3 regions of the Streptomyces sp. NPDC040622 genome follow, and region 3 is predicted to be linked to each of the others. Evidence: riboswitches for the same ligand, from Rfam matches in the RefSeq annotation. Region 3 holds a riboswitch; each other region holds the start of a gene.
The links. Region 3 has a riboswitch for cobalamin ahead of metE (5-methyltetrahydropteroyltriglutamate--homocysteine S-methyltransferase). Riboswitches for the same ligand answer to the same signal wherever they lie in the genome.
Positions count from the first base shown of each region.

Region 1: it holds a riboswitch for cobalamin, as region 3 does, so the genes downstream of both, cobN (cobaltochelatase subunit CobN) here and metE (5-methyltetrahydropteroyltriglutamate--homocysteine S-methyltransferase) in region 3, are expected to answer to the same signal.
Region 2: it holds a riboswitch for cobalamin, as region 3 does, so the genes downstream of both, ACZ592_RS28225 (ABC transporter substrate-binding protein) here and metE (5-methyltetrahydropteroyltriglutamate--homocysteine S-methyltransferase) in region 3, are expected to answer to the same signal.

Region 1 is NZ_JBVIXD010000005.1:581,459-588,260, reverse strand. Features, by position in the region: gene cobN (cobaltochelatase subunit CobN) at 1-2,539, opposite strand, end outside; cobalamin riboswitch at 2,581-2,704, opposite strand; gene ACZ592_RS17250 (cobalamin biosynthesis protein CobG) at 2,829-4,631, shown strand; gene ACZ592_RS17245 (precorrin-8X methylmutase) at 4,628-5,269, shown strand; gene ACZ592_RS17240 (precorrin-2 C(20)-methyltransferase) at 5,266-6,802, shown strand, end outside.
Region 2 is NZ_JBVIXD010000010.1:59,335-66,136, forward strand. Features, by position in the region: gene ACZ592_RS28220 (FecCD family ABC transporter permease) at 1-916, opposite strand, end outside; gene ACZ592_RS28225 (ABC transporter substrate-binding protein) at 1,165-2,154, opposite strand; cobalamin riboswitch at 2,326-2,510, opposite strand; gene ACZ592_RS28230 (VOC family protein) at 2,539-3,060, opposite strand; gene ACZ592_RS28235 (AraC family transcriptional regulator) at 3,057-3,926, opposite strand; gene ACZ592_RS28240 (HAD family hydrolase) at 4,165-5,295, shown strand; gene ACZ592_RS28245 (alpha/beta hydrolase) at 5,631-6,458, shown strand; gene ACZ592_RS28250 (DUF2252 domain-containing protein) at 6,462-6,802, opposite strand, start outside.
Region 3 is NZ_JBVIXD010000008.1:356,258-363,059, forward strand. Features, by position in the region: gene ACZ592_RS24815 (ABC transporter ATP-binding protein) at 1-318, shown strand, start outside; gene ACZ592_RS24820 (ECF transporter S component) at 315-1,232, shown strand; cobalamin riboswitch at 1,231-1,448, shown strand; gene metE (5-methyltetrahydropteroyltriglutamate--homocysteine S-methyltransferase) at 1,611-3,929, shown strand; gene ACZ592_RS24830 (bifunctional 2-methylcitrate synthase/citrate synthase) at 3,966-5,105, opposite strand; gene prpB (methylisocitrate lyase) at 5,123-6,028, opposite strand; gene ACZ592_RS24840 (MmgE/PrpD family protein) at 6,028-6,802, opposite strand, start outside.

The DNA of each region.
Region 1 (6,802 bases), on a different contig from region 3:
CGTTGTCCGACTTGTAGCGCTCGACGAGGGAGTCGGCCAGGGCCTGGCCCGTCTCCCACGCGAGGCGGGAGGGGACGGCCTTGGGGTCGACCGAGTAGAAGTTGCGGCCGGTCGGCAGGACGTTGACCAGGCCGCGCAGCGGGGAGCCCGAGGGGCCGGCGGGGACGAAGCCGCCGTTCAGGGCGTGCACCGCGTGATCGAGCTCGGCAGTGGTGGCCGCCAGGCGCGGGACGACCTCATGAGCCGCGAACTCCAGGACGGCGGCGACCTGTTCGCCCTGGCCCGCGGCCACCGAAGCCACCGCCGCCGGGTCCCAGCCCGCGTCGTCCATCGCCTGCACCAGCGCGCGGGCCCTGTCCTCCGCCTCGTCGGCGCCGGCCCGCGTGGCGGCGGACTCGTCCAGACCGAGCGCCTCCCGCAGGCCGGGCAGGGCCGTCGTGCCGCCCCAGATCTGGCGGGCCCGCAGGATCGCGAGGACCAGGTTGACGCGGTCGCCGCCCGCCGGCGCCTTGCCCAGCACGTGCAGACCGTCGCGGATCTGCATGTCCTTGATCTCGCAGAGCCAGCCGTCGACGTGCAGCAGGAAGTCGTCGAAGCCGTCGTCGTCGGGACGGTCCTCCAGGCCCAGGTCGTGGTCGAGCTTCGCGGCCTGGATGAGCGTCCAGATCTGCGCGCGGATCGCGGGCAGCTTCGCCGGGTCCATGGAGCTGATCTGCGCGTACTCGTCGAGGAGCTGCTCCAGGCGCGCGATGTCGCCGTAGGAGTCGGCGCGCGCCATCGGCGGCACCAGGTGGTCGATGAGCGTGGCGTGCACGCGGCGCTTGGCCTGCGTGCCCTCGCCCGGGTCGTTGACCAGGAAGGGGTAGATCAGCGGCAGGTCGCCGAGCGCCGCGTCGGGGCCGCAGGCCGCGGAGAGGCCGGCGTTCTTGCCGGGCAGCCACTCCAGGTTGCCGTGCTTGCCGAGGTGGACCATCGCGTCGGCGCCGAAGCCGCCGTCGGCCGCGGGCGCCGCGATCCAGCGGTAGGCCGCCAAGTAGTGGTGCGAGGGCGGCAGGTCGGGGTCGTGGTAGATCGCGATGGGGTTCTCGCCGAAGCCGCGCGGCGGCTGGATGAGGACCAGCAGGTTCCCGCGGCGCAGGGCGGCGAGCACGATGTCGCCCTCCGGGTCGCCGCCCCGGCCCACCCGGCTGCGGTCCAGGAACATCTCGCCGGGCGGCGGGCCCCAGTGGCCCTCGACGGACGCGCGCAGCTCCGCGGGGAGCGTGGCGTACCACCGCTTGTAGTCGGCGGCGGGTATGCGCACCGGGTTGGCGGCGAGCTGCTCCTCGGTGAGCCACTCCTGGTCGTGGCCGCCCGCGTCGATGAGCGCGCGGATCAGCTCGTCGCCGTCGCCGGAGACCAGGCCGGGGATGTCGGCCTCGGGGCCGAAGTCGTACCCCTCGGCGCGCAACCTGCGCAGCAGCTCGACGGCGGAGGCGGGGGTGTCGAGCCCCACCGCGTTGCCGATGCGGGAGTGCTTCGTCGGGTACGCGGACAGCACCAGGGCCAGGCGCTTGTCGGCGGCCGGGATGTGCTTCAGGCGGGCGTGGCGCACGGCGATGCCGGCGACGCGGGCCGCCCGCTCGGCGTCGGCCACGTACGCGGGCAGGCCGTCCTCGTCGATCTCCTTGAAGGAGAAGGGGACCGTGATGAGGCGGCCGTCGAACTCCGGCACCGCGATCTGGCTCGCGGCGTCCAGCGGCGAGACGCCCTCGTCGTTCTCCTCCCAGGCCGCGCGGGACCCGGTCAGGCAGAGCGCCTGGAGGATCGGCACGTCGAGGCCGGTCAGGGCGCCCGCGTCCCACGACTCGTCGTCGCCGCCCGCGGAGGCCTCGGCGGGCTTGGTGCCACCGGCCGCGAGGACCGTCGTCACGATGGTGTCGGCGGCGCGCAGCGCGTCGATCAGCTCGGGCTCGGGGGCGCGCAGCGACGCCACGTAGAGCGGGAGGGGCCGCGCGCCCGCGTCCTCGATCGCACCGCAGAGCGCGTCCACGAACGCGGTGTTGCCGCTCATGTGGTGGGCGCGGTAGTAGAGCACGGCCACCGTCGGGCCCTCGACCTCGCGCGCGGTGCGCTCCAGCGGGCCCCAGGAGGGTGCGGGCGCCGGCGGCTCGAAACCGTGCCCGGTGAGCAGCACGGTGTCGCAGAGGAAGCGGGCCAGCTGCTCCAGGTTCGCGGGGCCGCCGTGCGCGAGGTAGGCGTGCGCCTCGGCGGCGATGCCGACCGGCACGGTGGAGGAGGCCATCAGCTGGGCGTCGGGCGCCTGTTCACCGGTGAGCACGACGACCGGCAGGCCGGTGGCGATGAGCTGGTCCAGGCCGTCCTGCCAGGCGCGGACGCCGCCGAGGAGGCGGACGACGACGAGGTCGACGCCGTCGAGCAGGGCGGGCAGCCCGGTGAGGTCGAGGCGCGAGGGGTTGGCGAACCGGTAGTCGACCGGGCCTCCCGCCGCGCGGGCGCTGAGCAGGTCGGTGTCGGAGGTCGACAACAGCAGAAGCATGCGGGCGCAGGCCTTCCTCGGGGTGTCCGCGCCCCGGGTGGTCGTATGGACGGCAGGAGTTCCTGGCTCACCCCACACGGGTGGGGCTCACAGTGGCGGGACCGCGCCGGAATCGCACCGGGCTTCCTCCCTCGGGTCCTGGTGGACCCACGCCGTCGCTGGCGTCGGCGGACCTGTCGGACCGCCGCCTGCATAGTAAGTCCTGCCCGCGTCCGGCGGGGCGGCCACCTGCCGCGACGGCCCGTCCCGGCAGGCGACCGGCCGGATCCGCGTGGGTATGCTCGCCGCCATGCCGCCCACCCCAGCTCTCCCCCCAGACCAGGGCGAATCCGTCATACGCGACCGGGGTGACGCCTGCCCCGGAGCGCTTCGCCTGCACCTCGCCGACGACGGCCGGCTCGCCCGACTCCGCCTGCCCGGCGGCCTTTTGACGACCCGTCAGGTCGTGGCGCTGGGGACGGCGGCGGAGCGCCTGGGGGACGGGAACCTCAGCATCACCTCGCGCGGCAACATCGAGCTGCGCGGCCTGGGCGAGACGTGCGGCGGCGAGCTCGCCCGGCTGCTCGCCGACGCGGGCCTGCTCCCCTCCGAGCGGCACGAACGCGTCCGGAACATCGTGGCGTCCCCGGCCGCGGGAACCGACGGACTCGGCCACGCCGACGTGCAGTTGTGGGTCCGTGAGCTGGACGGACTCCTCTGCGCCGAGGAGTGGACCGCGGAACTCTCGGGCCGCTTCCTGTTCGCCCTGGACGACGGGCGCGGGGACGTGGCCGGGCTCGGCGGCGATGTGACCTTGATCGCAGAATCCGGCGGGACGGCGGTCGTACGGCTCGGGGACCTCGCCCGCCGCGTCGCCGCGCCGGACGCCCCGCGCGCCGCACTCGCCGCCGCCGGCGCCTTCCTCGCCGCCGCGCGCGCGGCGGGCAACGGGGCCTGGCGGGTGGCGGAGCTGCCCGGCAGCCCGGGTGCGGACCTTGCGGGGGCGCTGGAGCGGGCGGGCATCTGGGCCGAGTCCGTCGGGGCCGGGTCTGGCGGGGCCGGGTCCGCCGGGACCGTGCCGGTCGGGACCGTGCCCATCGGGGTTGCGTCCGCCGAGGCGGTGCCCGCCGGGGCCGTGCCTGTCGAGATCGCGTCCGCCGGGGCGGTGCCCGTTGGGGCTGCGCCCGTCGGGACCGTGCCCAGCGGGGTTGCGTCCGCCGAGGCGGTGCCCGCCGGGGCCGTGCCTGCCGGGACCGCGTCCGCCGGGGCGGTGCCCGTTGGGGCCGCGCCCGTCGAGGTCATGCCCAGCGGGGCTGTGTCCGCCGAGGCGGTGCCCGCTGGGATCGCGTCCGCTGGGATCGCGCCCGTCGGGGCCGCGCCCACCGGGACCCCGCCCGCGGGGACCGCGCCCGCCGGGATCGCGTCCGTCGGGGCGGCGCCCACCGGGGCCGCGCCCACCGGGGCCGCGTCCGTCGGGGCGGCGCCCACCGGGGCCGTGCCCGCCGGGCCCCCGCCGGTGACCCTAGGTGCCCCGCCGGCCCCGGGCGTCACCGGCCGCGCGGTCGCCGTCGACGTTCCCCTCGGCCGCGTCGACGCCGCCCAGTGGCGGGCCCTCCTGCCGCTCCCCGCCGACGAGCTGCGCGTCACCCCGTGGCGCGGCTTCGTGCTCCCCGGCTTCGCCGACGCGGACGCGGCCCGGGACCGCCTCGCCGTCCTGGCCGACGCCGGGTACCTCACCACCGCCGACTCGCCCTGGCGCGGCGTCGGCGCCTGCGCCGGCCGCCCCGGCTGCGCCAAGTCCCTCGCCGACGTGCGCGCGGACGCCGTGCCGGGCCTCGACGACGGGATCCCCGCCCACGGCGCGCTGCCCGTCCTGCCGGTCCATTTCTCCGGCTGCGAACGCCGCTGCGGACACCCGCGCGGCGACTGGGTCGACGTCCTCGCCACCGGCGGCGGGCGGTACGAGGTGACGGCGCGCACGGCCGGCGAGGCGATCCCCGTGCCCGACGGCACCCTGACCGACCGCGTCACCACGGCACGTACCCGCACAAAAACGGTACGTACCACCACGAACACCGCATGCACCACCACGAGAACGACGGCCACGAGATGAGCGAGAGCACAGTGTTCGACTACGAGAAGGACGGCGCGGCGATCTACCGCGAGTCCTTTGCCACCATCCGCGCGGAGGCCGACCTGAACGGGCTGCCCGCCGACGTCAGTCAGGTCGCGGTCCGGATGATCCACGCCTGCGGCATGGTCGACCTCGTGAAGGATCTCGCCCACAGCCCGCGGGTGATCGCCGACGCCCGCAAGGCGCTGCGCGACGGCGCGCCGATCCTTTGCGACGCGAACATGGTCGCCAGCGGCGTCACGCGCAAGCGGCTGCCCGCCGGCAACGACGTGATCTGCACCCTCGCCGACCCGTCCGTGCCGGACCTCGCGGCGCGGCTGGGCACGACCCGCAGCGCCGCCGCCCTCGAACTCTGGCGCGACCGCCTCGAAGGCTCGGTCGTCGCCATCGGCAACGCCCCCACGGCGCTCTTCCGCCTCCTGGAGATGATCGAGGAGGGCGCGCCCCGCCCCGCCGCCGTCCTCGGCATCCCGGTCGGCTTCGTCGGCGCCGCCGAGTCCAAGGACGCGCTCGCCGCGCACTCCTCGGGCCTGGAATATCTGGTCGTACGGGGTCGCAGGGGCGGCAGTGCGATGGCCGCGGCGGCGATCAACGCGATTGCGAGCGAGGCCGAGTGAACACCGAACAGAGGACCGAACGGCTCACCGAACAGAGCACCGAACAGAGCACCGAACAGCGCACCGAGAACGCGACCCGGGCCGCCGGGACCGCGCAGGGGCGGCTGTACGGCGTCGGGCTCGGCCCGGGCGACCCGTCGCTGATGACCCTGCGCGCCGTCGAGGTGATCGCGGCGGCCGACGTCGTCGCCTACCACTCGGCACGACACGGCCGTTCCATAGCCCGCTCGATCGCGGCCGCGCACCTGCGCGCCGACCACATCGAGGAAGCGCTGGTCTACCCCGTCACCACGGAGAGCACCGACCACCCCGGCGGCTACCGCGGCGCCCTCGACGACTTCTACGAGGAGGCCGCCGCCCGCCTCGCCGTCCACCTCGACGCGGGCCGCACGGTCGCCGTCCTGGCCGAGGGCGACCCGCTCTTCTACGGCTCCTACCAGCACATGCACAAGCGCCTCGCGCACCGCTACCCGACCGAGGTGATCCCCGGCGTGACCTCGGTGAGCGCGGCGGCGGCCCGCCTCGGCGAGCCGCTGGTGGAGGCCGAGGAGGTCCTCACCGTCCTGCCCGGCACGCTCCCCGAGGAGGAGCTGGCCGCGCGTCTGGCGGCGACGGACTCCGCGGTCGTCATGAAGCTCGGCCGTACGTTCGGGAAGGTGCGCGGCGCCCTGGAGACGGCGGGCCGCCTGGCGGAGGCCCGCTACGTCGAGCGGGCCACCATGGCCGGCGAGCGCACCGGCAGGCTGGCCGACGTGGACCCGGATTCGGTGCCGTACTTCTCCGTGGCGGTCCTGCCCAGCAGGGTGGCGCCGCTGACCGGCGGCCCCGCGCCCGAGCCGCCCGCGCGGGACGCGGAGCGCGGCGAGGTCGTCGTGGTCGGCACCGGCCCCGCGGGCCCGCTGTGGCTGACCCCCGAGACGCGCGGCGCGCTGGCCGCCGCCGACGACCTGGTCGGCTACACCACGTACGTCGACCGGGTGCCGCACCGGCCGGGACAGCGGCGGCACGGCTCCGACAACCGGGTCGAGTCGGAGCGCGCCGAGTTCGCCCTGGAGCTGGCGCAGCGCGGGCGGCGCGTCGCCGTCGTGTCGGGCGGCGACCCGGGCGTCTTCGCGATGGCCACGGCCGTCCTGGAGGTCGCCTCGCAGGACGCGTACGCGGACGTGCCGGTCCGGGTGCTGCCCGGGGTGACCGCCGCCAACGCGGCGGCGGCCCGCGCGGGGGCGCCGCTCGGCCACGACTACGCGACCCTCTCCCTCTCCGACCGTCTCAAGCCGTGGGAGGTCATCGCGGAACGCCTCGCGGCGGCGGCCGCGGCGGACCTCGTCCTCGCGCTCTACAACCCCGGCTCGCGCAGCCGCACCTGGCAGGTCGGCAAGGCCCGCGAACTGCTCCTTGAGCACCGCACACCGGACACGCCGGTGGTCCTCGGCAGAGACGTCGGAGGCCCCGAGGAGAACGTACGCGTCGTACGCCTGGGTGACCTGGACCCGTCGGACGTCGACATGCGCACGCTGCTGATCGTCGGCTCCT
Region 2 (6,802 bases), on a different contig from region 3:
GCAGGACCAGGCCGACGAAGCCGATCGCACCCGCCGAGCTGACCAGGGCCGCGGTCAGGAGCGCGGTCGTGCAGAGCAGGACGAGACGGGTGCGGGCCACCCGGACGCCCAGCGTCGCCGCCGCCTCCGGGCCGAACGCGAAGGCGTCGAGCGTACGGGCGTGGGCGAGGCAGACGACCAGCGCCACCGCGAGCACCCCCGCGCACAGCCACACGTCCGTCCAGCCGATCCCGCTGAGCGAGCCGAGCAGCCAGAACAGCACGCCCCGGGTGGTCTCCGCGTCGCCCGCGGTGAGGACGACGAACGAGGTCAGCGCGGAGAAGAGCTGCATGGCCGCGACACCGGACAGCACGACCCGGTCCGTGGTGTCGCCCAGCGTGTGGCTCAGGAGCAGCACCAGCGCGAAGGAGCAGACCGCGCCCGCGAAGGCGCCCGCCGAGATCGACACCACTCCCCCGCCGACGCCGAGGACGACGACCGCGACCGCTCCCGTGGACGCCCCGGACGACACCCCGAGCACGAACGGGTCGGCGAGGGGGTTGCGGAGCAGGGACTGCATGACAGCGCCGCAGACCGCGAGGCCCGCGCCGCAGACCGCGGCGAGCAGGGTGCGCGGCATCCGCAGGTTCCAGACGATGCCGTCCCTGATCGGCGTGAGCGGGGTCTCGCCCCAGCCGAGGTGGGCCGCGACGGTCGACCACACGTCGGGCACGGAGATGTCCGCGGGGCCGATGGTGACGGCCACGGACACCGAGAGGACGAGCGCGGCGGCGCCGGCCAGCCAGAGCAGGCCGAGGCGCAGGCCGGTGCGGCCGGTCCGGCCGGTCCGGCCCCTGAGGTCGGCCGGGACTGCCGGTTCCCGGCCTTGATCCAGGTCCCCGTCCTGTTCTCGGTCCAGGTCCCGGTCCCGGTCCATGTCCAGGTCTCGGTCCAGGCCCCGGTCTCGGCCCTGGTCCTGTTCTCGGTCCAGGTCCAGGTCCAGGTCCAGGTCCAGGTCCAGGTCCCGGTCCAGGTCCAGGTTCCGGTCCAGGCCCCGGTCCCGGTCCCGGTTCCGGTCCCGGTCCATGTCCAGGTCTCGGTCCAGGCCCCGCTCCAGGTCCCGCTTCCGCTTCCGCTCCGATGCCACCGGCTCAGGAGCGCTCTCCTTGCCGGGCGCCGCCCCGCTCACTTGGCGAGCCCGAACTTCCGCAGCCCCGCGGCCACTTGCTCGATGCCGTCGACCGTGCGGATCGAGGGGTTCATGGCCTGGCCGCTGAGCAGCACGTACCGCTTCTTCTTCACCGCGGTCAGGTTCTTGGTCGCCGGGTTGGACTCCAGGAACTTGATCTTCGCCGCGGCGCTCTCCGCCGACTGGGACTTGCGGGTGAGATCGCCGAGGACGAGGACGTCGGGGTCGCGGTCGGCGACGGTCTCCCAGTTGATCTGGGGCCACTCCTCGCGGGTGTCGTCGAAGACGTTCTTCGCGCCGAGTTCGCGGGTGATGATGCCGGGGGCGCCGCAGCAGCCCGCCAGGTAGGGGGCGTCGGAGTTGGCGAACCAGTAGAGGAGCGTCGCGTCGGAGGCGTCGATGTCCTTGGTGGCCTTGGTGACCCGGCGCCGCAGGTCGGCGATCAGCCGCTCCCCGCGCTTCTGGACGCCGAAGACCTTCGCCAGGTCGCGCACCTCGCCGTAGACCGTGTCCATGGTGAGGGTCTTGACGCGCTTTCCGTCGCCGCCGCCGTCGTTGTCCTTGCCGGCACAGTCGGAGGGCGAGACGTAGACGGGTACGCCGAGTTCGGTGAACTTCGTACGGTCGGCGACGCCCCCCTTGCCGACCGTGTAGAGGAAGGAGGCGCTGACGAAGTCCGGCTCCTTGGAGAGGACCTTCTCCAGCGACGGGTAGCGGTCGGCGAGCCGCTCCACCTTCGCGTTGTCCTTCGCGAGGTTCTTCAGGACCGGGTCGGTCCAGGTGCCGGTGCCCACCATGCGGTCGGCGAGGCCGAGGGAGAGCAGGATCTCCGAGGAGCCCTGGTCCAGGGAGACGGCGCGGCGCGGCGGGGCCTCGACCTTCGCCTCCTTGCCGCAGGAGGCGACCGTGACCGGATAGCCGTCGGCGCTCCGGTCCGCCCGGTTCGCGGGCTTGCTCGTGGAGCCGTCGCCGCACGCGGTGAGCACGAGCGCTCCGACGCAGAGCAGGGCGGACGTACGAGCTGATGCGCGAGCGGATATAGCGGATGCGCGAGCCGATGCACGAGCGGATATACGGGCTGTCGAGGACACGGGATCCCTTGGATGTCACGGCTCATACGCGGAGCCTGGCCTGCGTCACGTCCTCCGCCGCCCGGTGTGCGAGCGGAGGCGCCAGCAGGTCTTCGGACTCGGGATCGGCCGGACGGGGCGCCTTCCCGGGCGTCCGTGGACGCCCAGTGGCCGTGGCCCCGCCCGTCCCCCTCACCGCTGCGCGTCAGTTCCGGTCTTGCACCGGATTCCCTGGCCCAGGTGTGGGTTTGACTGGCTTGCGCAAGTTATCACGCGGCCGGTCCTGGCCCGGATCGCCGGTCAGGGCCGGGGCTCGCCCCGGTACGTGCCGAACGACCAGCGGTTTCCCTCCGGGTCCTCGATGCCGAATTCGCGGCTGCCGTACGGCTTGTCCTCGATCTCAGCGGTGACCTTCACGCCCGCCGCCGTGAGCCTGCGGTACAGGTCGTCCACCTGGCCGGTGACGACATAGGCGCCCGCAGTGCCGGGCTTTCCGCAGGTGGCCGCGGCGGCCGGATCGTACGAGCCGAGCATGACGCCGCCGCCCTCGGGCCAGTCCAGCTGGGCGTGGGCCACGCGGCCCCCGTCCTCGTAGACGGCGGTGCGCAGGAAACCGACGGTGCCGACGAGGAAGTCGATCAGCGCGGAGGCGTCCTCCGCCTGGAGGGCCGGCCAGATGGCGGGAGGGGGCGTGCTGAGCCCCTGCTTCTCCGTGGTCGTGCCGGATGCGGAATTCGGCGTGGGGTCAGGTGTGGGGGCAGGTGTCGTGTCAGGCGTGGGGCCAGGTGTCGCGTCAGGCGTCGTGTCAGGCGTGGTGTTCATGCCTTCGAGTCTTCGCCCGTGCCGTGCGCCCCGGCTTGGATATTCCGGCACTCTTCGGCCAGCCAGCGGGTCGGGCTCGACCCTGTGTACTGCTGGAAGTCGCGGACCAGGTGGGAGTGGTCGTAGTAGCCGGTGTCGGCCGCGACCCCGGCCAGGTCGGGCGGTGCGCCCGCCGCTACGGCACGGGTCACGGCGGACTTGGCGTGCTGGAAGCGCATCAGGCGGGCGGCCTGTTTGGGGCTCAGGCCGGTCTCGGCGCGGAACAACGCCGTCAGCCGGCGTTCGCTGAGCGCGACGTGCCGGGACAGGCCGCCCAGGGTGCCCGCGCCCCGGTGCCGGGCGAGCCACGCCCAGGCCTCGGCGACCTCCGGGCGTACGGGAGCGGTGGTGCGGTCGTCCGCCGCGCGCCGCCTCAGGTAGGCGGAGAGCAGGTCGAAGCGGTCCTCCCAGCGGTCGAGCGCGCACAGCCGCTCGCGGACCTCGCCCGCGTACGCGCCCAGGACGTCGGTGCCGCCGACGACGAGTTGGCCGGCCAGGTCCGCCGCGGGCAGCCCGAGGAGCGCGCGGGCCGCGAGGGGGTGCACGGCGAGCTGGATGCCGGCCTCGTGCTCGGGCTGGACGACGTAGGCGGGGCTCTGGTGCAGGCCGCCGACGACGATGTCGGTGCGCGCCGCGCCGGGGCCCCACGCCCCGTCGGGGGTCGCGCCGGTGACGATGGGGCCGTCCAGGGAGAAGATCACGGTCAGGTACGGGGACGGCAGGCCCCGGTGCAGGGCGGGGCGCTGCCCCGCGGTGCGGTAGCCGACCGCGGAGACGACCATGCCGTCGAGCCGGGGAACGGTCCGGACGAACTCACGGGAGCCCATGTGTTCCAGTATGCGCGGCAGCGGCAGCGGCCGAGGCACGGGTGACCGGAGGCCGTGGGAGGCCGTGGCCACGGGAGGCCTTTTCGGAGTCTCATTCGGCTACCCGTGTTCATCTCACCCATGCCCCCCGGCCACGGTGACTTCGATCATGGGAAATGCCCGCCCCGCCCCATAGCATTGCGCGCCGCTCCGGACGGGGCCGCAGATCGCTCTCAGGGAACGGCAGGGACGTAGAGACATGGCAGTACGGGCAAAGAGCAAGCTGGCCGTCATCGGCACCACGGGGGCGCTCGCCGCCGCCGTCCTCGCGGGCGGCGCCCTGTGGCCGACGAGCCAGGCGACGGCCGCCGACACCTCGGCGGCCACGGCCCGTGAGCTGTCGCACTGGCCGAAGCCCGTCGCGAAGAAGCTCGGCAAGGTCATCGCGCGGAACGACCACAAGGGCGCGTACGCCGTCTTCGACGCGGACAACACGACGTACCGCAACGACCTGGAGGAGTCGCTCCTCCCCTTCCTGGAGATGAAGGGCGTCCTGACCCGCAAGACGATGGACCCCTCGCTGAAGGTCATCCCCTTCAAGGACAAGGCCGGGCACAAGGAAAGCCTCTACAGCTATTACAACCGGCTGTGCGAGGTCGACGACCAGGTCTGCTACCCGTGGGCCGCACAGATCTTCTCCGGCTTCACGCTGAAGGAGCTCAAGGGGTACGTCGACGAACTCCTGGCGTACAAGAAGCCGATCCCGGCCGAGTACTACGAGGACGGGAAGCTCACGAAGACCGAGGTGAAGCCGCCGGAGTTCTCGCGCGGCATGCAGCAGCTCTACAAGACCCTGCGCTCGCACGGCGTCGAGGTGTACGTGGTCAGCGCGGCCAGCGAGGACCTGGTGCGCATGGTGCTCGCGGACCCGAAGTACGGCTACGGCGTGAAGCCGCAGAACGTCATCGGCGTCTCCATGCAGCTCAAGGACCGCAAGACCGGTGAGGTGACCAGCTCCCGCAAGGAGATCGCCGAGGACCGCTTCGGCGAGAAGGACCGTGCCAAGCTCGCGGGGCGCGAGCTGACGCCGAACCTGTGGGCGCCGCTGACCTGGTACGAGGGCAAGCCCGCGGCGATCAACACCTACATCGACGAGTGGCGCAAGCCGATCCTGGCCGCGGGTGACACCCCCTCCAGCGACGGGCCGATGCTGTTCCACTCCGCCGACGTGGCGCACGGCGGCGTCCGGGTCTGGGTCAACCGCAAGGACTCGTACATGAAGCAGCTGGACGGGATGAAGAAGAAGAACGCGGACCGTCAGCGCGAGCTCGGCCAGAAGGTGACCGCCGACAAGCGGTGGCTGACGGTCACGCCGGACCAGATCGGCTAGCCGTTCCCTTAGTGCCAGGTCACGCCAGGTCATGCCCGGTCATGCCCGGTCATGCCCGGTCATGCCCGGCTCCCGGACGGCGTCGGCCACTTGACCGTGGCCGGCGCCGTCCGCGAACAGCGGGACCGCGCCCGTGCAGGAGGCCGGGGCCGACGTCGGCGAGGAGCTCGGCCCCGGTCAGCCGGGGCGAACTTCCCCCGCCGCGCCCGGAGATGGCGCCGCCGAGGGGTGAACGGTGAACACGGACACGGATACGGACACGGATACGGCCGTCGCCATGCGCCTCACCCCGCCATATGCCCCCATGCGGCGCGGATACGGACGACCATGGGCGCATGACTCACGACTCGCTCGCGCCGTCAGCCACCGCCGGGCCCGCCCTGGCCCCCGAGCCCGCCCTCTCCCCCGCCGCCCACCCCTCTCTCCCTTCCCTCCCCGCTCTCCCGTCCCTCCCCTCCTTCACGTTCGCCTGTGACGGTGAGGAGCTGAGCTGCACGGAGGCGCGGCCCGACGCCTCGCGGACGCCCGCCACGACCGTCGTCCTGCTGCACGGCGCCGGGGCCGGCAGCAAGACGCGGCTGGCCGCCCTGCAGGCCGACTTCGCGGCACGCGGCTGCCGGGCGCTCGCGCTGGACTTCTCCGGGCACGGCGAAAGCAGCGGGGACCTGCGGGAGTTGAGTCTGCGGAGGCGGTTCGAGCAGGCGGTCGCGCTGGTCGAGGAGCGGGTGGAGGCGACCGACGCCCTGGTGTTCGTCGGGTTCAGCATGAGCGGGCAGACCGTCGCGGACCTGGTGGCGCGCTTCGGCGCGCGGGTCACCGGCATCGGCCTGTGCGCGCCCGCCGTGTACGCGCGGGAGGCCTGGCCGCTCCCCTTCGGCGACAGCGACGGCCGGTTCACCGAGGTCATCCGGACGCCGGACCGGTGGCGCGACTCCGCGGCGCTCGAGGCCTACCGGAACTTCCGCGGGCGCGCGGTGCTCGTCGTGCCCGGCACCGACGCGGTGATCCCGCCCTCGGTCACGGCTGCCGTCGGCGCGGCGCTCACCGCCGGTGCGCGGTTCACGCGGCTCGAACTGCCGGACGCGAGCCATGCGTTGGGTGCCTGGCTGCGGGACCACGCGCGGGACCGGCGGCGGCTCGTGGACGCGCTGCTCGCGGACTGAACGTCACATCCCGGGGCTCGCGGCGATCACGCCGGCGTCGATCGCCGCGGTGAGCGCCGCGTGGTCCCGCGCGTTCTGCGCGGCGTAGCGCACCGCGAAGTCGGCGATGGCGCGGTCGAAGGTGTCCGAGCCGCCGAGGTAGGCGGCTATCGCGATGCGGTCGCCGGAGCGGGCGTGGGCGCGGGCCAGGGCCGTGCCGCACAGCCGGGCGTAGGCGCGCAGTTCGGCGGCGGACAGGGCGGCGAGGTCCGCCGAGCCCTTCATGTCGCGCAGCTGCCGCCAGTAGAAGGCGCGCCCCTGGGGCCCGGTCATCCAGCCGAGGAAGATGTCGCCGGCCGCCTGCA
Region 3 (6,802 bases):
GTCCTCCTGGACGAACCGACCCGGGGCCTGGACTACCGCGCCAAGGCACAGCTCACCGGCATTCTCGACGCGCTCGCGGCCGAGGGCCGCGCGGTCGTGGTCTCCACGCACGACGTCGAGTTCGTGGCCAGGACCGCCGACCGGGTGGTGGTGATGGCCGAGGGTGAGACCGTCGCGGACGGAGCCGCGGCCGACGTGGTCATGTCCTCACCGGTGTTCGCCCCTCAGGTGGCCAAAGTCCTGTCGCCCCTGCCCTATCTGACGGTGCGCCAGGCAACTGCCGCGCTCTGCGACGCCGAGGAGGGCGACGACAGGTGAGTACCGCTCCGGGACGGCTCCGCACCACGGCGATCCGCATCACGCCCCGGGCCGGATTCGTCATCGCCCTGGCCGCGTTCGTCGGTCTGGTCGCCTTCTTCTGGCCGTTCGTGGTCGCCCCCGGCAAGTTCGGCTCCTCGTACGCCCCGCCGCTCATCTTCGGCGCCCTGCTCGTCCTGGTGCTCTGCGTGGTCATCTCCGAGATCGCCGAGGGCGGGATCAACTCCAAGGCACTGGCGATGCTCGGCGTGCTCTCCGCCGTCAACGCGGCCGTCCGGCCGCTGGGCGCGGGCACGGCGGGCATCGAGACCGTCTTCTTCATCCTGGTCCTGGCGGGCCGGGTCTACGGTCCCGGCTTCGGCTTCACGCTGGGCTGTACGTCCCTGTTCGCCTCCGCCCTCATCACGGGCGGCGTGGGGCCGTGGATGCCGTACCAGATGTTCGGCTGCGCCTTCGTCGGCATGCTGGCCGGCCTGCTCCCCCGTGCCACGGGCCGCCGCGAGGTACTGCTGCTCGCGGTGTACGGCTCCCTGTCGGGCTACCTCTTCGGCTTCCTGCTCAACCTCTCCTTCTGGCCCTTCTCCCTCGACCCGAACAGCTCCATCGCCTACCTGCCGGGCCTGCCCTTCACCGAGCAGTGGCAGCGCTACCTCGCCTTCGACCTGGCGACCTCGCTGGGCTGGGACACCGGCCGCGCGGTCACCAACTTCGGCTGCGTGCTGCTCGCGGGCCCCGCGGTCCTCACCGTCTTCCGCCGGGCCGCGCGCAAGGCCCGCTTCCAGGCGCCCATCAGGTTCGTGCCGCGCCGCACCCGGCCTTCCCACCCTGCCGACCGGTCAAGCACGTCAACCACGTGTTCCAGCTCACCTCTCGAATGTCGGTCGGACTCGATCCATCGGCGGACGGGCCCGTAAGGTGATCGGTGCAGCTGGTTCGCCCTGTCCGCCAGACAGGCGCGTCGCAAGAGGGAACCCGGTGGGAATCCGGGACTGCCCCGCAGCGGTGAGCGGGAACGACCGCCGTCACACGCACTGGGACCGGAGACCGGTCCTGGGAAGCGACGGCTATTAGGTGTCCTCTTCGAGGGCGTGCCCGCGAGTCCGAAGACCTGCCCGCTGTCCGCACACGAACCCTTCGTGCGCGGATATCTCGGTGACCTCGAGGGCGGGTCGGCGTACACACCAGACGGGCGACGCGCCGACCGCGCGAGCACACACCGTCCGGTTCGTCGCCCTTCGCGCTCTCGTCCCGTCCCCGGGATCTCAGGGATTCATCTCGCGAAGGAGATCTCCGTGACCGACAAGTCCGCAGCCGCGGCAGCACGGGCCACCGTGTACGGCTACCCCCGCCAGGGCCGCAACCGTGAACTGAAGAAGGCCGTCGAGGGGTACTGGAAGGGCCGCGTCACCGCCGACGCCCTCCGGGCCGCCTCCGCCGAGCTTCGCCGCACGAACTGGCGGGAACTCGCCGACGCCGGCATCGGCGAAGTCCCCACCGGCGACTTCTCGCACTACGACCATGTCCTGGACACCACGGTCATGGTCGGCGCCATTCCCGCCCGCCACCGTGCCGCCGTCGACGCCGACGCGCTCGACGGGTACTTCGCGATGGCGCGCGGCACCCAGGACGTGGCGCCGCTGGAGATGACGAAGTGGTTCGACACCAACTATCACTACCTGGTGCCCGAGTTGGGACCCGACACCGTCTTCCGCGCCGACTCCACCAAGCAGGTCACCGAGCTCAAGGAAGCCCTCGCCCTGGGGCTCACGGCCCGCCCGGTCCTCGTGGGACCCCTCACCTACCTCCTGCTGGCCAAGCCCGCCCCCGGAGTGGCCGACGACTTCAACCCCCTCACCCTCCTGGACCGGCTGCTTCCCGTGTACGCCGAGGTCCTCGCCGACCTGCGCGCGGCGGGCGCCGAGTGGGTGCAGCTCGACGAGCCCGCCCTCGTCCAGGATCGCACCCCGGCCGAGCTGAACGCCGCCGAACGTGCCTACCGCGACCTCGGCGGCCTCCCCGACCGCCCCAAGCTCCTGGTCGCCTCCTACTTCGACCGCCTCGGCGACGCGCTCCCCGTACTCGCGAAGGCCCCCGTCGACGGCCTCGCCCTCGACTTCACCGAGGCCGCGGCCGCCAACCTCGAGGCGCTCGCCTCCGTCGGCGGACTTCCCGGCAAGCGGCTCATCGCCGGTGTCGTCAACGGCCGCAACATCTGGGTCAACGACCTGGAGAAGTCCCTCACCACGCTCGGCACCCTCCTGGGGCTCGCCGACCGCGTCGACGTGGCGGCCTCCTGCTCCCTCCTCCATGTCCCCATCGACGCCACCCTCGAACGGGACATCGAGCCGCAGATCCTGCGCTGGCTGGCCTTCGCCCGCCAGAAGACAGCCGAGATCGTGACGCTCGCCCGAGGCCTGGCCCAGGGCACCGACACGATCTCCACCCAGCTCGCCGCCAACCGCGCCGACCTGGCATCGCGGGCCGGCTCCCCCATCACCCGCGTCCCCGCCGTCCGCGCCCGCGCCGAGGCCATCACCGACGCCGACGCGCGCCGCTCCCAGCCGTACACGGAGCGGGCCGCGGCCCAGCGCGGCAGCCTCGGCCTGCCGTTGCTGCCGACGACGACCATCGGGTCGTTCCCGCAGACCGGTGAACTGCGCGCCGCCCGCGCCGACCTGCGGGCCGGACGGATCGACGGCGCCGGGTACGAGGAGCGCATCAGGACCGAGATCCAGGAGGTGATCTCGTTCCAGGAGAAGGCCGGCATCGATGTCCTGGTGCACGGCGAGCCCGAGCGCAACGACATGGTGCAGTACTTCGCCGAACAGCTCACCGGCTACCTCGCCACCCAGCACGGCTGGGTCCAGTCCTACGGCACCCGCTACGTCCGCCCGCCGATCCTCGCGGGCGACATCTCGCGGCCCGAGCCGATGACGGTGCGTTGGACGACCTACGCCCAGTCCCTGACCGGCCGCCCCGTCAAGGGCATGCTCACCGGCCCCGTCACCATGCTCGCCTGGTCGTTCGTCCGCGACGACCAGCCTCTCGGCGACACCGCACGCCAGGTGGCCCTCGCCCTGCGCGACGAGGTCGACGACCTGGAGGCGGCCGGGACTTCCGTCATCCAGGTCGACGAGCCCGCCCTGCGCGAGACGCTGCCGCTGCGCGCCGCCGACCATCCCGCCTACCTGACGTGGGCCACGGAGTCGTTCCGCCTCAGCACGAGCGGAGTGCGTCCGGAAACCCAGATCCACACCCACATGTGCTACGCCGAGTTCGGGGACATCGTCCAGGCCATCGACGACCTCGACGCCGACGTCATCAGCCTCGAAGCCGCCCGCTCCCACATGCAGGTCGCCCGCGAGCTCGCCGCACACGGCTATCCGCGCGAGGCCGGACCGGGCGTGTACGACATCCACTCCCCGCGCGTGCCCAGCGCCGAGGAGGCGGCGAGCCTCCTGCGTACGGGACTTGAGGCCATCCCGGCCGAACGGCTCTGGGTCAACCCCGACTGCGGCCTGAAGACCCGCGGCTGGCCCGAGACCCGCACTTCACTGGAGAACCTCGTCACCGCGGCCCGGACGGTCCGCGAGGAGCTGTCCGCGTCTTGACGTCCTGACGTCCTGACGTCCTGACGCGCGGAACCGCTAGCCCGCCGCCGCGGGCACGACCCGCTGTTCCGGCCCCGCGTACGAGGCGAGGGGCCGGATCAGCGCGTTGTGGGCGAGCTGTTCGGTGATGTGGGCGGTCCAGCCGGTGATGCGGCTCATCACGAAGATCGGTGTGAAGACCGGGATGTCGAAACCCATCAGGTGGTAGGCGAGGCCCGCCGGGTAGTCCAGGTTGGGGTGGAGGCCCTTGCGGCCCGCCATGGCGTGCCGCAGGGCTGCGTGCAGGGTGGCCAGCCGGGTCACCTCGGGGTCGGCGGCCCGGGCGACCAGCCGGTCCAGGGCTTCCTGCATGACCGGGACGCGCGAGTCGCCGTCCTTGTAGACGCGGTGGCCGAAGCCCATGATCCTGCGCCGGTCCGCCAACGCCTCGTCCAGCCACTGCCCGGCCCGGCCGGGGTCGCCGATCTCGTTCAGCATGTGCATCACTGCCTCGTTGGCGCCGCCGTGCAGGGGTCCCTTCAGAGCGCCGATCGCCGCGGTGACCGCGCTGTAGAGGTCGGAGAGCGTGGAGGTGACGACGCGGGCGGTGAACGTCGAGGCGTTGAAGCTGTGTTCGGCGTACAGCACGAGCGAGGTCTCGAAGCAGCGGACGATCTCCGGAGCGGGCACCTCGCCGAAGCACATGGCGAAGAAGTTCTCCGCGTACCCCAGTCCGGGGTCGGGCCGCACGGCGGCGAGTCCCCGGCGGCGGCGCTGGTCCGCGGCGACGACGGTGGGCAGCCTGGCCAGCAGGGTGAGGGACTTGGCGCGGTTGGCGGCGGGGCTGCCGTCGTCCTCGATGGGGTCCTCGGCGCCGAAGAGGCTGACGGCGGTGCGCAGGACGTCCATGGGGTGGCAGGTTTCGGGGAGCCGCGCAAGGAGTTCGGACGTGGTGCGGTCCAGGGGGCGCAGCGCGCGTTCGCGGGCCCGGAACTCCGCCAGCTGGGCCGGGTCGGGGAGTTCGCCGTACCAGAGCAGGTACGCGACTTCTTCGAAGGAGCGGCGGGCGGCCAGGTCCTGCACCGGGTAGCCGCGATAGGTGAGGGAGTTGGACTCCTGGATGACGGTGGAGATCTCGGTGGTGTCGACGACGACGCCGGCGAGGCCGCGGTGGATCTCGGGTGCTCTGTGGGACATGGGGTGCCTCCGGTGCGTCAGGTGCCGGGCGGAAGGGTGAAGTCGAAGACCGCCGCGTCGAAGGACGCGTAGTCCTCGTAGCGGAGGAGTTCGTACAGGCGGGAGCGGGTCTGCATGCGGGGCAGCAGGGATTCCTGGGTGCCTTCGGCGGCCAGGGTGCGCAGTCCGCCCTCGATCGCGCCCATGGCCAGGCGCTGCAGGGTGACGGGGTAGAGGGCGATGTTGTAGCCGAGGTCCCGCAGGGTGCCGGTGCTCAGGAGCGGGCCCTTGCCGAACTCGGTCATGTTGGCGAGCAGAGGCACGTCGACCGCTTTGCGGAACACCTCGAACTCCCGCTCGTCCGCGAGGGCTTCGGGGAAGATCGCGTCGGCGCCCGCGTCGACGTAGGCCCTGGCCCGGTCGACGGCCGCGTCCAGGCCTTCGACGGTACGGGCGTCGGTGCGGGCCATCAGCAGGAAGTGAGGGTCGCGGCGGGCGTCGACGGCGGCCCGCAGCCGTCGGTTCATCTCCTGCCGGGTCACGATCGCCTTGCCGTCGAGATGACCGCAGCGCTTGGGGTTGATCTGGTCCTCCAGGTGGAGCCCGGCGAGTCCGGCGTCCTCCATGAGCTGCACGGTGCGGGCCGCGTTCATCGGCTCGCCGAAGCCGGTGTCGGCGTCGACGAGGACCGGCAGGTCGGTCACCCGGGTGGTCTGCTGGGCGCGGGCGGCGATCTCGGTGGACGTGGTCAGGCCGATGTCGGGCAGTCCGAGGTCGGCGGCGAGGACGGCGCCGGAGAGGTAGGCGGCGTCGAATCCGGTCTCCTGGATGAGCCGGGCGGACAGCGGATTGAGGGCGCCGGGCATGCGCAACAGGCGCCCGGTGGCGAGCTGTTCACGGAAGAGGCGGCGGCGCCCGGCCGGGGTGGTGCGGGTGGGGAGCATCAGAACAGGCCCTTCGGCAGCCGCGTGTCGCAGGCGGCGACGGACTCCGTGTCGACGGCCGGGAACAGACCGTCGAGGTCGGCGGGGGCCGCTTCGGCGAGATGTTCGGCGGCTGCCAGGAAGCGGTCCTGGGCGGCGGGCTCGACGACGCCCTCGGCGAGCGTGCGGAACTTGCGCGCGTAGGCGGGGCGGTCGAAGGGGCGGGCGCCGGCCGGGTGCGCGTCGGCGAGGGCCAGCTCGTCCTCGACGACCGAGCCGTCCGCCAGGGTGAGCACGGCCCGACCGCCGAAGGCGCGGCGCCGCGGGTCGGGGTCGTGGTAGCGCCGGGTCCACTCCGGATCCTCGACCGTCGTGATCTTGCGCCACAGGTCGACGGTGGCGGGGCGGCGGGCCCGCTCGGGGGCGTAGGAGCGTTCGTGGTGCCAGGTGCCGTCCTCCAGCGCGACCGCGAAGATGTACGGCACCGAGTGGTCCAGGGTCTCGCGGCTCGCGGTGGGGTCGTACTTCTGCGGGTCGTTCGCGCCGGAGCCGATCACGTGGTGGGTGTGGTGGCTGGTGTGCAGGACGACCGAGCGCACCTGCTCCAGCGGGCCGGTCCTCTCGCGCAGCCGCCGCGCCAGGTCGATGATCGCCTGGGCCTGGTACTCGGCGGAGTGCTCCTTGGTGTACGTGTCGAGGATCGCGCGCCGCGGCTCGCCCCGCTCGGGCAGCGGCACCGTGTAGTGGCTGCCGGGGCCGTCGAGCAGCCAGGCCAGGAACCCGTCCTCGCCCTCG